DNA from 3 places in the Pseudomonas sp. S07E 245 genome. Region 1 is predicted to be linked to each of the others. Evidence: riboswitches for the same ligand, from Rfam matches in the RefSeq annotation. Region 1 holds a riboswitch; each other region holds the start of a gene.
What was found. A riboswitch is a leader RNA that binds a small molecule or an ion and turns the genes downstream of it on or off. The one in region 1 is predicted to bind cobalamin.
Positions count from the first base shown of each region.

Region 2: it holds a riboswitch for cobalamin, as region 1 does, so the genes downstream of both, K3F44_RS08235 (ABC transporter substrate-binding protein) here and cobO (cob(I)yrinic acid a,c-diamide adenosyltransferase) in region 1, are expected to answer to the same signal.
Region 3: it holds a riboswitch for cobalamin, as region 1 does, so the genes downstream of both, K3F44_RS08225 (TonB-dependent siderophore receptor) here and cobO (cob(I)yrinic acid a,c-diamide adenosyltransferase) in region 1, are expected to answer to the same signal.

Region 1 is NZ_CP080625.1:2,953,301-2,957,787, reverse strand. It holds gene K3F44_RS13635 (C40 family peptidase) at 1-99, shown strand, start outside; gene K3F44_RS13630 (sorbosone dehydrogenase family protein) at 549-1,868, opposite strand; gene K3F44_RS13625 (hypothetical protein) at 1,950-2,528, opposite strand; cobalamin riboswitch at 2,679-2,832, shown strand; gene cobO (cob(I)yrinic acid a,c-diamide adenosyltransferase) at 2,951-3,562, shown strand; gene K3F44_RS13615 (cobyrinate a,c-diamide synthase) at 3,559-4,487, shown strand, end outside.
Region 2 is NZ_CP080625.1:1,841,543-1,846,029, forward strand. It holds gene K3F44_RS08230 (DUF1624 domain-containing protein) at 94-1,260, shown strand; cobalamin riboswitch at 1,289-1,491, shown strand; gene K3F44_RS08235 (ABC transporter substrate-binding protein) at 1,618-2,631, shown strand; gene K3F44_RS08240 (iron ABC transporter permease) at 2,628-3,644, shown strand; gene K3F44_RS08245 (ABC transporter ATP-binding protein) at 3,641-4,429, shown strand; gene K3F44_RS08250 (pseudoazurin) at 4,447-4,487, shown strand, end outside.
Region 3 is NZ_CP080625.1:1,836,754-1,841,240, forward strand. It holds gene lpxO (lipid A hydroxylase LpxO) at 1-188, shown strand, start outside; gene K3F44_RS08210 (carboxymuconolactone decarboxylase family protein) at 344-688, shown strand; gene K3F44_RS08215 (GNAT family N-acetyltransferase) at 766-1,335, shown strand; gene K3F44_RS08220 (outer membrane beta-barrel protein) at 1,393-2,139, opposite strand; cobalamin riboswitch at 2,303-2,507, shown strand; gene K3F44_RS08225 (TonB-dependent siderophore receptor) at 2,619-4,487, shown strand, end outside.

The DNA of each region.
Region 1 (4,487 bases):
ACTGTGCGGTTGGATTACCTGAGTAATAGCTATTGGGCCAAAGCGTATTTGCAGGCCAAGCGAGTATTGCCGGCTGGGCATTTGGCGCAGAATCCCTGAATTAGCGACCTACGCGGTCCCTGTGGGAGCGGCCGTTAGCCGCGAAGGGCTGCGTAGCGGCCCCGGTGATCTCTGGTCGTTCACTGGTGCTGCGTGCTTATCCATTCTCTGTGGTGGCCTTGCGGGCCCCTTTCGCCCTTACGGCGAGTCACTTTTTTGGCAAACGCCCCAAAAAAGTAACCAAAAAAATGCTGGGCTCCACATCCGGCCCCTTCGCTGCGCTGCGGGGTTCCCTCGCTCCGGTCTTGCTCCCGGGAGGGCCGCGCTGTACGGGCCATCCTGGCCCGCAGCGCTTGCCGGCCATCCATGGCCGGCACCTCCCTTCGCAAGACCTGCGCTCGGCCTCCTGAGTCGCCGGTGGATCAAGATCAAAAGCAGATCAAGAGCACGCCTCGCTTCGCTGGCGCAGATCAAGAGCGAAAGTCAAAAGCCGGGGCTGCTCAGCGCTCTCATTGCTTTGCTGCGCTCACACGCCAAATCACATTGCCCACATCATCCGCTACCAGCACGCCCTCGCGCTGATCGCTGACCACGCCAACCGGTCGGCCCATTGCCTCACCTTGTTCACTCAAGAAACCGCTCAGTAGGTCCAGCGCCTGGCCTGCTGGCTTGCCGTCCGCATCGAACGGCACAAAGATCACTTTGTAACCACTGTGTGGCTTGCGGTTCCACGAGCCGTGTTGACCAATCAGCGCGCCACGGCCAAACGGTGCGGGCAACAAACCTGGCTCGATAAACGCCAGGCCAAGCGAAGCGGTATGTGGCCCCACGGCGTAATCCGGTACCAGCGCCTGGGCGACTTTGGCTGGGTCTTGTGGTTGTACCCGCACGTCCACGTGCTGCCCGTAGTAGCTGTACGGCCAGCCGTAGAAACCGCCATCCTTGACCGAGGTGATGTAGTCCGGGACCAGGTCGCTGCCGATCTCGTCGCGCTCATTGACCGCCGTCCATAGCGCCCCCGATTGCGGCTGCCAGGCCAATCCATTCGGGTTGCGCAGCCCGGAGGCGAAGATGCGGTGGCTGCCGGTTGCGCGGTCCACTTCCCAGATCGCCGCGCGGCCTTGCTCTTGCTGCATGCCGTTCTCTGCCACGTTGCTGTTGGAGCCTACCGTGACGTACAGCTTGCGCCCGTCGGGGCTGGCGATCACGTTCTTGGTCCAGTGGTGATTGAGGGTGCCACCCGGCAGGTCGGTGACCTTCTGCCCGCGGCCGTCGATCTGCAACGCATCGGTCACGTAATCGAAGCGCAGCAGCTTGTCGGTGTCGGCGATGTACAGGTCCTTGCCTACCAGCACCATGCCGAAGGGCGAGTTGAGCCCTTCGATAAAGCGGCTGCGGGTTTCGGCGACGCCGTCATGGTCGCGGTCGCGCAGCAGGGTGATGCGGTTGGCGGTGGGGACGCCGGCACCGGCCTTGGACATGGCTCGTTTCATGAACCAGCCGCGCAGGCCTTTGCCGTCGTCCGGCTTGGCCGGTGCGTTGGTTTCGGCGACCAGCACGTCGCCATTGGGCAGCACATACAGCCAGCGCGGATGGTCGAGATGGTCGGCAAATAGCGCAACCTGAGTGCCGGCCGCTGCAACTGGTTTGCCACCCTGCGGCCAGCCGACCGCCGGCGCGACGTTGACGGTTGGCAACAGGGTTTTGTTTGGCGCCGGTAACTGCGGTGTGGGGCCGATGCCATCGTTGACTCTGAGGCTGGCGGTCTCGCCGCAGCCGCCGAGGCCTGCGAGCAAGGCGAGCACAACGGCACTGCGCATTCTGTCCATGGGCGGGCTCTCGACAAGGGCTATGGCATACAGAACCATAGGCGCCGGACGAGGTTCAACCGGGCGCGGCGCAGGGCTGCTTCACGCTTGCTTGAACAGCAATGCAACACCTGGGAAATACTGGCCGTGCTCGTTGTGCAGCTTGCGATAGGCGTACGGGAAGTACCAGGCCACGGCGCAGGTGGTGTGCTTTTGCAGGTCATCGACCAGATCCTGGAGTTCTTCCGGGCTGGCGTGCTGGCCGGCTTTCCACGGGCTGACGAACAGCGCCCCGGCTTTGAGCTGGCTGGCATAGGCAATCGGCTTGGCGGCGCTGGTGGTTTCTTGCAGGGCGGCGGTCAGGTCGAGCCGGGCGATGCGCGGCCAGCGCTGGCTGGCGTGCAGGTGGATCGACTCCTCGGCGGTGCTGATGGCCAGGTCACAACGGCCTTCGCGCTCGCTTTCTTCGCGTTGCTTGCTGCTGGCAAACTGGGTCAGGGCGACCAGCTCGGCTTGCCAGGCAGCCGCAGCCAGCAGGCCGACGTTGGCCGCTGCGCCATGCCAGTAAGGCGCGTCGCTGGCATGGTTGAGTTCGGCGAAGCGATCGATGCAGTCGACCCAGCGCTCCAGGGCAGGACGCAAAAACTCCAGGCGCGGGTTGTTGATGATCAGACCTTGCATGCTGCGCACTCCTTATTGTGATTATCGCGGTCAGCTACAGTGATGGCGATATGATATCAATGCTAGCAGTCTGCGCTGTACTGTCGAATCGGCCATTGATCCAGGCCAAACCGGCCTTGTTTCATTGACGCTCCCGGTGCAACCCTCTAACCTTCGCGGCGTGTTTCAGGTGCCCTGCGGACTGCGGTCTGGCGGGGTGAAACTGGGAAGCCGGTACCAGTCCGGCGCTGCCCCCGCAACGGTAGGTGAGCCGCGTACGTAGCGCTCACGAGCCCGGAGACCGGCCTGTTACTGCCAACGGCATCACGGAGGGTGATGCACAGTTCACTGTGGTTTGCGCCACGGCGCCTGCGCGTTCTCCGTTTGCCTGCCTTTCGATCTGTCGCCGCCCGGTGCGCGCGCAGGCACTTGCGGAGAACCTTATGAGCGACAACCCCGAACGCGACGAACGCCACCTGGCGCGCATGCAGCGCAAAAAGGCGATCATCGACGAGCGCATCGCCAACTCTCCCAATCAATGCGGCCTGCTGCTGGTGCTGACCGGTAATGGCAAGGGCAAAAGCAGCTCGGCTTTCGGCATGCTCGCCCGCGCGCTGGGCCATGACATGCAGTGCGGTGTGGTGCAGTTCATCAAGGGTCGCAACAGCACCGGCGAAGAGCTGTTCTTCCGCCGTTTCCCCGAGCAGGTGCGCTACCACGTGATGGGCGAGGGCTTTACCTGGGAAACCCAGGACCGCCAGCGCGACATCGCCGCGGCAGAAGCCGCCTGGGCGGTATCGCGGCAAATGCTGCAGGACCCGTCGATTCATTTCGTTGTGCTGGATGAGCTGAACATCGCCCTCAAGCATGGTTATCTCGACCTGGACCAGGTGCTCACTGACATTCAGGCTCGTCCGCCAATGCAGCACGTGATCGTCACCGGCCGCGGCGCCAAACCGGAAATGGTCGAACTGGCCGACACCGTCACCGAGATGGGCATGCTCAAGCACGCCTTCCAGGCCGGTATCCGCGCGCAGAAGGGCGTGGAACTATGAGTGACCCGCGCCAGTGCCCGGCGGTGCTGATCGCAGCGCCCGCTTCCGGGCAGGGCAAGACCACCGTGACCGCAGCCCTGGCGCGCCTGCACCGCAACCTCGGGCGCAAGGTGCGGGTGTTCAAGTGCGGTCCGGACTTTCTCGACCCAATGATTCTGGAGCGGGCCAGCGGCGCGCCGGTGTACCAGCTCGATCTGTGGATGATCGGCGCGCAAGAGAGCCGGCGACTGCTCTGGGAAGCTGCCGCCGAGGCCGACCTGATCCTCATCGAAGGGGTCATGGGCTTGTTCGATGGCACTCCGTCCAGCGCTGATCTGGCGCGCCATTTCGGCGTGCCGGTACTGGCGGTGATCGACGGTACCGCCATGGCCCAGACCTTTGGTGCGCTGGCCCTGGGCCTGGCACGCTACCAGGCCGATCTGCCGTTCGCCGGGGTGCTGGCCAACCGGGTTGGCAGCCTGCGCCACGCGCAACTACTTGAAGGCAGCCTGACCGAAGGCCTGCGCTGGTACGGCGGGCTGTCGCGCGAGCGCGGCATCGAGCTGCCCAGTCGCCACCTGGGCCTGGTGCAAGCCAGCGAACTGAACGACCTTGACCAGCGCCTCGACGCCGCCGCCGAGGCCCTGGCTGGCAGCTGCGATGCCGCGTTGCCGCCAGCGGTGAGCTTCGATGGCCCCGCTTTGCCAGCACCGTTGCCCTCGCTGGCTGGGGTGCGCATTGGCGTAGCGCACGACGAAGCGTTTGCCTTCATCTATGGCGCCAACCTCGACCTGCTGCGGGCCATGGGCGCGCAGCTGGAATTTTTCTCGCCGCTGCACGACAGCGAGCTGCCGCAGGTCGACAGCCTCTATCTGCCAGGCGGCTACCCCGAATTGCACCACCATGCGCTGGCCGCCAATACGCCGATGCTGGACGCGATTCGCGC
Region 2 (4,487 bases), 1.1 Mb from region 1:
TTCATGGGCACTACGCTCGCCGACAAAAGACTTTCAACAGGAAAACCAATAGTTATAAGATAACGTTACACAAAACTTCACCAGCGAAATTTCATGACAAGCGCTCTGACCTCCCCCACCCTCGTCAGCCAACGCCTGCAGAGCATCGATGCCCTGCGCGGGCTGGTCATTCTGTTCATGCTGCTCGATCACGTACGCGAGACCTTCTTCATGCATCATCAGGTGGTTGACCCGATGACCATCGAAAGCACCGAACCTTCGCTGTTTTTCAGCCGCACCCTGGCGCATCTGTGCGCCCCGGTGTTCGTCCTGCTGACCGGTCTTTCGGCCTGGCTGTATGGCGAGAAGTATCAAGGCCGCGGCGCCACCTCGGCGTTCCTGTTCAAGCGCGGGCTGTTTCTGGTGGTGCTGGAATTCACCCTGGTCAACTTCGCCTGGACCTTCCAGTTGCCCCCGACGGTGATCTACATGCAGGTGATCTGGGCGATCGGCGTGAGCATGATCGCGCTGTCACTGCTGGTCTGGCTGCCACGCCCGGCGCTGATCGCGCTCAGTGCGCTGATCATCGCCGGGCATAACCTGCTCGACGGCGTGCACTTTGCGCCCGGCTCGGTCATGCATGTGCCGTGGGCGATCCTGCATGACCGCGGCTGGCTGGAAGTGTCCGACAGCCTGCGCATGCGCACTTCCTACCCAGTGCTGCCGTGGATTGGCGTGATTGCCCTTGGCTACGCCCTCGGCCCCTGGTTCGCCCGCAGCAGCGTCGCCAGCGTGCGTCAACGGCGCTTGCTGCTGGCGGGTGTAGCGGCCCTGCTCGGCTTCGTCGGCCTGCGCCTGCTCAATGGCTACGGCGAAGCGCCGTGGAGCAGCTACCCGAGCCTGATGCAGACCGTGATGAGCTTTTGCAACATCACCAAGTACCCACCGTCGCTGCTGTTCCTGGCGCTGACGCTGGGCGCCGGGCTGCTGTTGCTGCGCGGTTTCGAACGCGCCGGCCAGGCGCGCTGGATCAGTGTGTTGGCAGTGTTCGGCGCGGCGCCGATGTTTTTCTACCTGCTGCACCTGTATGTGCTCAAGCTGCTGTACCTGGCCTGTGTCGCGCTGTTCGGGTTCAATCAGGGTGGTTATTTCGGCTTCGACAGCATCGGCTTCATCTGGCTGACTGCCGGCTTGCTGGCGGCGGCGTTGTACCTGCCGGTGCGCCAGTTTGCCCAACTCAAGGCACGCCGCCGCGACATCAGCTGGCTCAAGTATCTCTGAAAAGCGTTTTCCCCCGGCGGCGTGATGGTCTACCATGCCGCCCGCCGGTTTCCATCACGGAACTAACAGGGAATCCCAGGCCTGCCCTTGAATGCAGGCGAAACGGAACTGCCCCCGCAACTGTAAGTGCCGAGCCTGCTCCATTGATGCCACTGGGTTGCTGACCCGGGAAGGCTGGAGCCAGGCCATGACGCACCAGTCAGGAGACCTGCCGGCAAACATTTACCAACCGGCGGGGTGTCCGGGCTGGCCATCTCCACCCTTCCCAGGGTGCTGCCTATTGCCGTGCGCAATGGGCAAGGCGATGCCTGTCCGTGGGTTCATTCCCCGCATTGTTCGATAGGAGATCGCCCACCCATGCTGCCCCGTTTCGTGACCCTGCTGGCAGGCCTGAGCCTGTCTGGCTTGGCCCAGGCCGCCGCCACCCACTATCCGCTGACCATCGACAACTGCGGCGCGGTGCAGACCTTTGCCCAGGCGCCGCAGCGCGCAGTGACCATCGGCCAGGCCGGTACCGAAATGCTCTATGCACTGGGCCTGGGCGACAAGCTGGTGGGCACCTCGCTGTGGTTCAACAACGTGCTGCCCGAGTTCAAGGCGCAGAACGACAAGGTCGAGCGCCTCGCTGACAACGACCCAAGCTTTGAAGCAGTGGTCGGCAAGCGCCCGCAACTGGTAGCTGCGCAGTTCGAATGGATGATCGGCGCACAGGGTGTGGTCGGCACCCGTGAGCAGTTCAACGAGCTGAACGTGCCGACCTATGTGCTGCCGTCCGATTGCGAAGGCAAGGACAACCTGGTCGGTGCCGACGGCACCCGGCTGCAGCCGTTCCAGATCGCCAGCATCTACAAAAGCGTCAGCCAACTGGCCGAGATCTTCGACGTGCAGGCGCGTGGCGAAGCGCTCAACAACGAGCTCAAGCAGAGCCTGGACAATGCCCGCAAACAACTGGCCGGCCACGACCTGTCGCAGACCTCCGCCCTGTTCTGGTTCTCCAGTGCCGACCTCGACATCGACCCCTATGTCGCCGGCCGCCAGGGCGTGGCCGACTTCATGCTGCAGACCCTGGGGGTGCGCAACGTGGTCGAGTCCAGCGAAGAGTGGCCAACCGTTGGCTGGGAAACCCTGGCCAAGGCCAACCCGACCTGGCTGATCATCGCCCGCATGGACCGCCGCCGCTTCCCTGCCGATGACTACCAGAAGAAGCTCGAATTCCTCCGTAGTGACCCCGTCACCAAACACATGGACGCCGTTCGCGAGGGCCGCATCATCGTCCTCGATGCCGACGCGATGCAGGCCGGTATTCGCCTGTTCCGTGGCCTGGAGACGCTGTCCAACGCGTTTGCTTCGGGGAAAGCCGAGCAACCATGATGCGTCTGCTGCCCTACTGCGCCGCTGCCCTGCTCGCCTTGCTGGGGGCGATGCTTGCCGGTATCGCCATTGGTGAAACGCCAGTCGCGCCCAGCGTGGTCGTGCAGGTCCTGGCCAACCACCTGTGGGACGCCGGTTACCCAGTCGACCCGATCGACGCGGGCATCGTCTGGAACTATCGCCTGACCCGCACCCTGGTGGCTGCCGCATGCGGCGCCGGGCTGGCGACCTGCGGGGTGATCCTGCAGGCGCTGCTGCGCAATCCGCTGGCCGAGCCGTATCTGCTTGGGTTGTCGGCGGGCGCCTCGACGGGTGCGGTCGCGGTAGCCCTGCTCGGGCTTGGTGGCGCTGCGCTGTCGATGTCGGGCGGCGCGTTCATTGGTGCACTGGCAGCGTTCGGCCTGGTCCTGTTGCTGTCGCGGGCCAGCGGTGCTGGCGGCGGCAATGCCCAGGTGATTCTGGCCGGGATCGCTGGCTCGCAGTTGTTCAGCGCGCTTACGGCATTCTTGATCACCAAGTCGGCGACTGCCGAACAGGCGCGCGGCATTCTGTTCTGGCTGCTGGGTAACCTCAGCGGCGTGCGTTGGCCGTCGGTGTGGCTGGCGGTGCCGGTGGCGCTGCTGGGTTTGGCGGTATGCCTGTGGCATCGGCGCACCCTCGACGCCTTTACCTTCGGCGCCGACTCGGCGGCCTCGCTGGGTATTCCGGTGCGCCGCAGCCAACTGCTGCTGATCAGCTGCGCGGCGCTGGTTACGGCAGTGATGGTATCGATTGTCGGCGCCATCGGTTTTGTCGGCCTGGTCATTCCACACGCACTGCGCCTGCTGCTCGGCACCGGGCACAGCCGCCTGCTGCCGGCCAGTGCCCTGGGAGGTGCGCTGTTCCTGATCAGCGCCGATATCCTCTCGCGGACCTTGATTCCTGGGCAGGTGATTCCGGTCGGCGTGGTCACTGCGCTGATTGGCGCGCCGCTGTTCGCCTTGATTCTGGTAAGCCGCCGGGGGCGCGCATGACCAACCTCAACAGCGTGAGTCTCGCGCCGCTCAGTTGCCGAGGCCTTGGCCTGCGTCTGGGTGGCAACGATGTGCTCGAAGCGGTCGAGCTTGAGGTGATCGCCGGGGAAACCCTCGGCGTGGTTGGCCCAAATGGCTCCGGCAAATCGACCCTGCTCAAACTGCTTGCCGGCCTGCTCAAACCGAGTAGCGGCGAAGTGCAACTGCTCGGCCAGCCACTGGCGCGCATGCCCCGGCGGCAGATCGCCCAGGCTTTGGCTCTGGTCGAGCAGCAAGCCGACACCAGCGATGCCATCAGCGTGTATGACGCCGTGGCCCTGGGCCGCACACCATGGCTATCGGCGCTGGCGCCGTACTCCCCCGAGGATCGGCGCATCGTCGAGCAGGCCCTTACCGATCTTGACGCCCTGCACTTGCGCCAGCGTCTCTGGCACAGCCTGTCCGGCGGCGAGCGGCAGCGCGTGCACATCGCCCGAGCGCTGGCCCAGCGGCCAGGCGTATTGCTGCTCGATGAGCCAACCAACCACCTCGATATCCAGCACCAACTGAGCCTGCTGCAACAGGTCCAGGCACTGCCGGTGACGACCTTGGTGGCTTTACATGATTTGAACCAGGCGTTGACCTGCGACCGCCTCGCGGTGCTCGACCAAGGCCGCTTGGTAGCACTCGGCAAGCCGCATGACGTGCTGACCCCAGAGCGCCTGCTGCTGACCTTCGGCGTGCACGCTCACTACCTGACCGATCCTTATGACGGCGCCCGCATACTGCGTTTTCGCGCCCCTTGAACACGGATGTTCCCACTATGTTTTCGCGCCCTCTCGCCTTGCTGCTGTGCAGCGCCCT
Region 3 (4,487 bases), 1.1 Mb from region 1:
AGGTGATGGCCGCGGCTGCAGCGCCCAACAACGCCAATGACAAGACTGGCGCAATCAACCGCCTGTTCACCCGCATCTACAAAATCCGCGAGCGTGGCAAGGCGTTGAAAAAACGCAACCGCATGCGCTATTACCTGGAAAAGTGGCTGGTGGTAGCGGCGCTGGTGCTGGTGTTCATCTACATCTGAGGCAGCCTGGCAAGGCGCCGTCATACTGGCGGCGCTGATTTTTGCGAGGCGACTGCTACCTAAGTGCAACAGCCTTTCGACTATTTTCCCGCTCGCCAACGCGCCCCGCTCGACTAGCCTGAAAGCTCCTGCCGCAACCCTACAAGGTGAAGACAATGAGCATGATGGACTGGGACGCCTACCGTAAGCAGCTGATGGCTGGCATCGGCGACCTCAAGCAACTCTCACCGGACACCGTCGCGGGCTACATGACCGCCAGCGGCGCCGGGGCCAAGACCAACCACTTGGATGCCAAGACCCGCGAGTTGATCTCGCTGGCGGTTGCCGTCACCACCCGCTGCGACGGCTGCATTGCCGTGCACTCCAAGGAAGCCCTCAAGCAGGGCGCGACCCGCGAGCAGATCGCCGAGGCGCTCGGTGTCGCCGTGGCGATGAACGCTGGAGCTGCGCTGGTCTATTCGACCCGAGCTCTGGATGCACTGGGCAAAGCCGACGAGTAAGCCTGTCGGCGTCGCCGCACTTGCGCGGCGGCGCCTGCACCACCAGACTTGCCGGCTCAGCCCGTGCAGGTACCGCCATGATCCACATTCGCCCCATGACCGCCGCCGACTTCGAGGCCTTCTGGCCCACCTTGCAAAGCATCGTCCAGGCCCGCGAAACCTACGCCTTCGACCCGCAGATCAGCTTCGAGCAGGCGCGCCAGCTGTGGCTGGAGGCACCGCTGCATACGCTGGTGGCGGAGCAGGACGGCGAGCTGCTTGGCTCGTATTACCTCAAAGCCAATGCCGCCGGACCCGGCGCCCATGTGGGCAATTGTGGCTACATGGTCTGCCCGGTTGCACGCGGGCGTGGCGTGGCCAGGTTGATGTGCGAGCACTCACAGAAGCTTGCCCGTCAGGAAGGGTTTCTGGCGTTGCAGTTCAATTCGGTGGTGGCTAGTAACGAGGTGGCCGTGGCGCTGTGGCGCAAGCTTGGCTTCGATGAGGTCGGCCGCCTGCCCAAGGCCTACCGGCATGCCCGGCTGGGGCTGGTGGATTGCCTGGTGATGTACAAATGGCTGGCGGATGAGCCGGTGGTGGAGAAACCTGCGCTGCTGATCGGGCGCAAGAACATTGAAGCGCGGGTGTCGCGGCGGCGTGGCAAGTAGCCGCGGATCTGCGTAGTAAACGGGGACCGCTATGCGGCCCCCTGCTAACGCGCTGAATCAGAACGCCAGACCTACCTTCACGCCGAACTCATCACGCTTGAGCTTGGTATTGTCGGCTGCATCCGACTCTTCATCGAGTTTGTACTCGGTGCGGGTGTAGTAGACGCTGCCGTAAATGGGCATACCGCCCTGCTGGTTCATCAGCAGGCTGACTTCGGCATAAGGGTTGGTGCGGTCTTTCATATCGACGGTGTCGCTGCCGAAATCGTCGACCTTGAGCTTGGCGCGGCCGTCGAGGGTGCGGCGGGCACCGACTTCCACGCGCAGCGTCGAAGCATCGAACTGGTGGTTGTAGCCGACGGCAGCCTTGGCGAACGGCGACTTGTAAGTCAGCTCGGTATCCAGGTCGTTGAGCTCCGGTTCGAAGCGCGACCAGTCATAACCACCGCCCACGGTGAAGTCGAGGAAGTTGCGCGCGTCCATCGCAGCACGCCAGCCCAGGTCCAGATCAACCTTGGCCTCCTTGAGCTTGTTGTCGCTCTTCTTGCCATACTTGGCGTCCGCGCCAATCTGGTAGATGAAACCGGATTCGGCGGTCATCTTGTTGCCATAGTTGGCGAACAGGCCACCTTGACCGAGGTGATCGGTCTCCGATTCAGAACCGCCTTCGAACTTGAATTTGTCGTAGCTGCCGAGCAGGCCGAAAGTGAACAGCGGATCGGTACTTGGCGCAGCGCTGGCAGCAAGCGGGGCAGCGATCAGGGCCAGCAGGCAAGAATGACGCAACAGGTTACGGGTGGACATTGGTAAAGGTCTCCATGACGTGGGTGTTTCTGTGACAATCGAGCGGTTCGATGCACACCAAATGTGAAAAGTTCGAAAAAGAATCAGTAAAAACTCGCAAACCTCTAATGCGTCACAAATTTTTCTTAGCGCCAAGGTTTGACTAAGGCCACTTTCGATGCTCAGATGCGCGCCAGTTTCAGGTGTCCTGCGCCGCCGTGCGCAGGGTGAAACGGGAAGCCGGTGCGTCATCTGCATGACTAGTCCGGCGCTGCCCCCGCAACGGTAAGCGAGTGAAACCTTCGACACACCACTGTGCCCGTGCACGGGAAGGTGAAGGTTTCCAGCCCTCGCAAGCCCGGAGACCGGCCTGCAACTTTCAGTTGGCAAACCCGCGGTGGGCGGGCGCAGGCCGGTTTGCGCGTGCGCCCAGCGTTCGTGCCCGCTTGTCTTTGCGTTGTTTCCACCGGGATCCTTACTTCCTGCACCAGTGGAACGACATGTCCCGTACCAATACCTTTACTCTTCTGGCGGCCTGCATTGCCGCCGCTTCGCCAGCCGTGGCCGCAGAGCCGACGAGCAAGGTCGTCGCCCTGCCCTCTATCGCGATCAGCGAACGCCGCGACGCAAGCGCCGACCTCACCAGCAGCAGCGAGACCGGCTCGCGCCTCGGCCTGACTGCCTTCGAAACACCAGCCAGTGTCAGCAGCCTTAGCGTCGAACAGATCCAGCAGCGCAGCAACCTCACCGTGCAGGATGCGGTCACCCGCACCCCCGGTATCACCTCCATCGGCACCCCAGGCGATGGCGGCACTGGCCTCAGCGCACGCGGCTTCAACGGCCATGGTTCGGTGATGACCCTGTTCGACGGCGCGCGCCTGTACACCGGTGCCGGCACCCAGACTTTCCCGGTCGACCCATGGCTGGTCGAACGTATCGAAGTGCTGCGCGGTCCGGCGTCGGTGTTATACGGCGAAGGCGCCACCGGCGCGGTGGTCAACGTCATCCCGAAAAAGCCCGTGCAAGGCGAGATCCACAACCAGCTGCGCCTGGGCTACGGCTCATGGGACCGCCAGCAACTGGGCCTGGACAGCGGCGGCAGCCTGAGCGAGCGCCTCAGCTACCGTGCCACCATCAACAAGCAGCAAGGCAATGGCCATATCGACCGCGGCGACTCACGCAACCTGGCCCTGAGCCTGGCACTGCGCTTCGATGCCAACGAAGACCTGAGTTTCACCCTCGCCCACGAACGCGGCGACGCCGAGCCGATGAACTACTTCGGCACACCGCTGATTGCCGGGCACTACCGTGACAGCCTGCGCGACAAGAACTACAACGTGCGTGACGCCGAATTGCGCTACCACGATGAATGGACCCGCCTGAGCAGCGAGTGGGCTATCAGCGACAACGTCAGCGCCAGCAACCAGCTCTATTACATCAAGAGCCGTCGCCACTGGCGCAACGCCGAAAACTACAACTGGGACGCAGACGTCGGCCAACTGCTGCGCAATGGCTTTCTCGAGATCAAGCACAACCAGGAGCAGATCGGTGATCGCCAGAGCTTCACCTTCCAGCACAGCCTGTTTGGCCTGGCCAGCACGACCGTGGTGGGCGCCGAATACAACAAGATCCGTTTCCGCCTGACCAACAACTGGCCCTACACCGATATCGGCAACGACTACATTGACCCGTGGCAGCCCGCGCCCGGCCAGTTCGTCAGCGCCACGCCGCTGCAACCGCGCTCGTTCAGTACCACCCACAGCGCAGCGCTGTTCGCCGAAAACCGCACGCAGTTGACTGAGCAGCTGTCGCTGGTCACCGGTATTCGCCGTGATCAAAACCACATCGAGCGCGATAACCTGGTCGACGGCAGCCGCACCGACCGCAGTCTCAGCGGCGGCAACTGGCGCGCAGGGCTGGTCTATGCGCTGACGCCGGACCTGTCGCTGTACGGCCAGTACTCGACCAGTGAAGACGGTGTGGAAAACCTGGTCAGCCTCAGCTCGGCACAGATGAACTTCGACCTGACCGAAGCGCGCCAGACCGAACTTGGCGTCAAGCAGCGCTTTCTTGATGGCCGTGGCGAGTGGACCTTGGCCGCTTATCACATCGTCAAGAAAAAGCTGCTGGTCGACGACCCTGTCAGCCATCAACCGCAACAGGCCGGCCAGCAGACCTCCGATGGCCTGGAAGCGACCCTCGAATTGGCCCTGGCCAACCAGTGGCAGCTGTCGGCCAACGCCGCCCTGCTACGGGCCAAGTACGACGACTTCAATGAAAGCGTGGCAGGCGTTGCCACCGACCGCAGCGGCAAACGCCCGGCCAATGTGCCGCGACGCAGTGCCAACCTGTGGCTGAGCAAAGGCTTT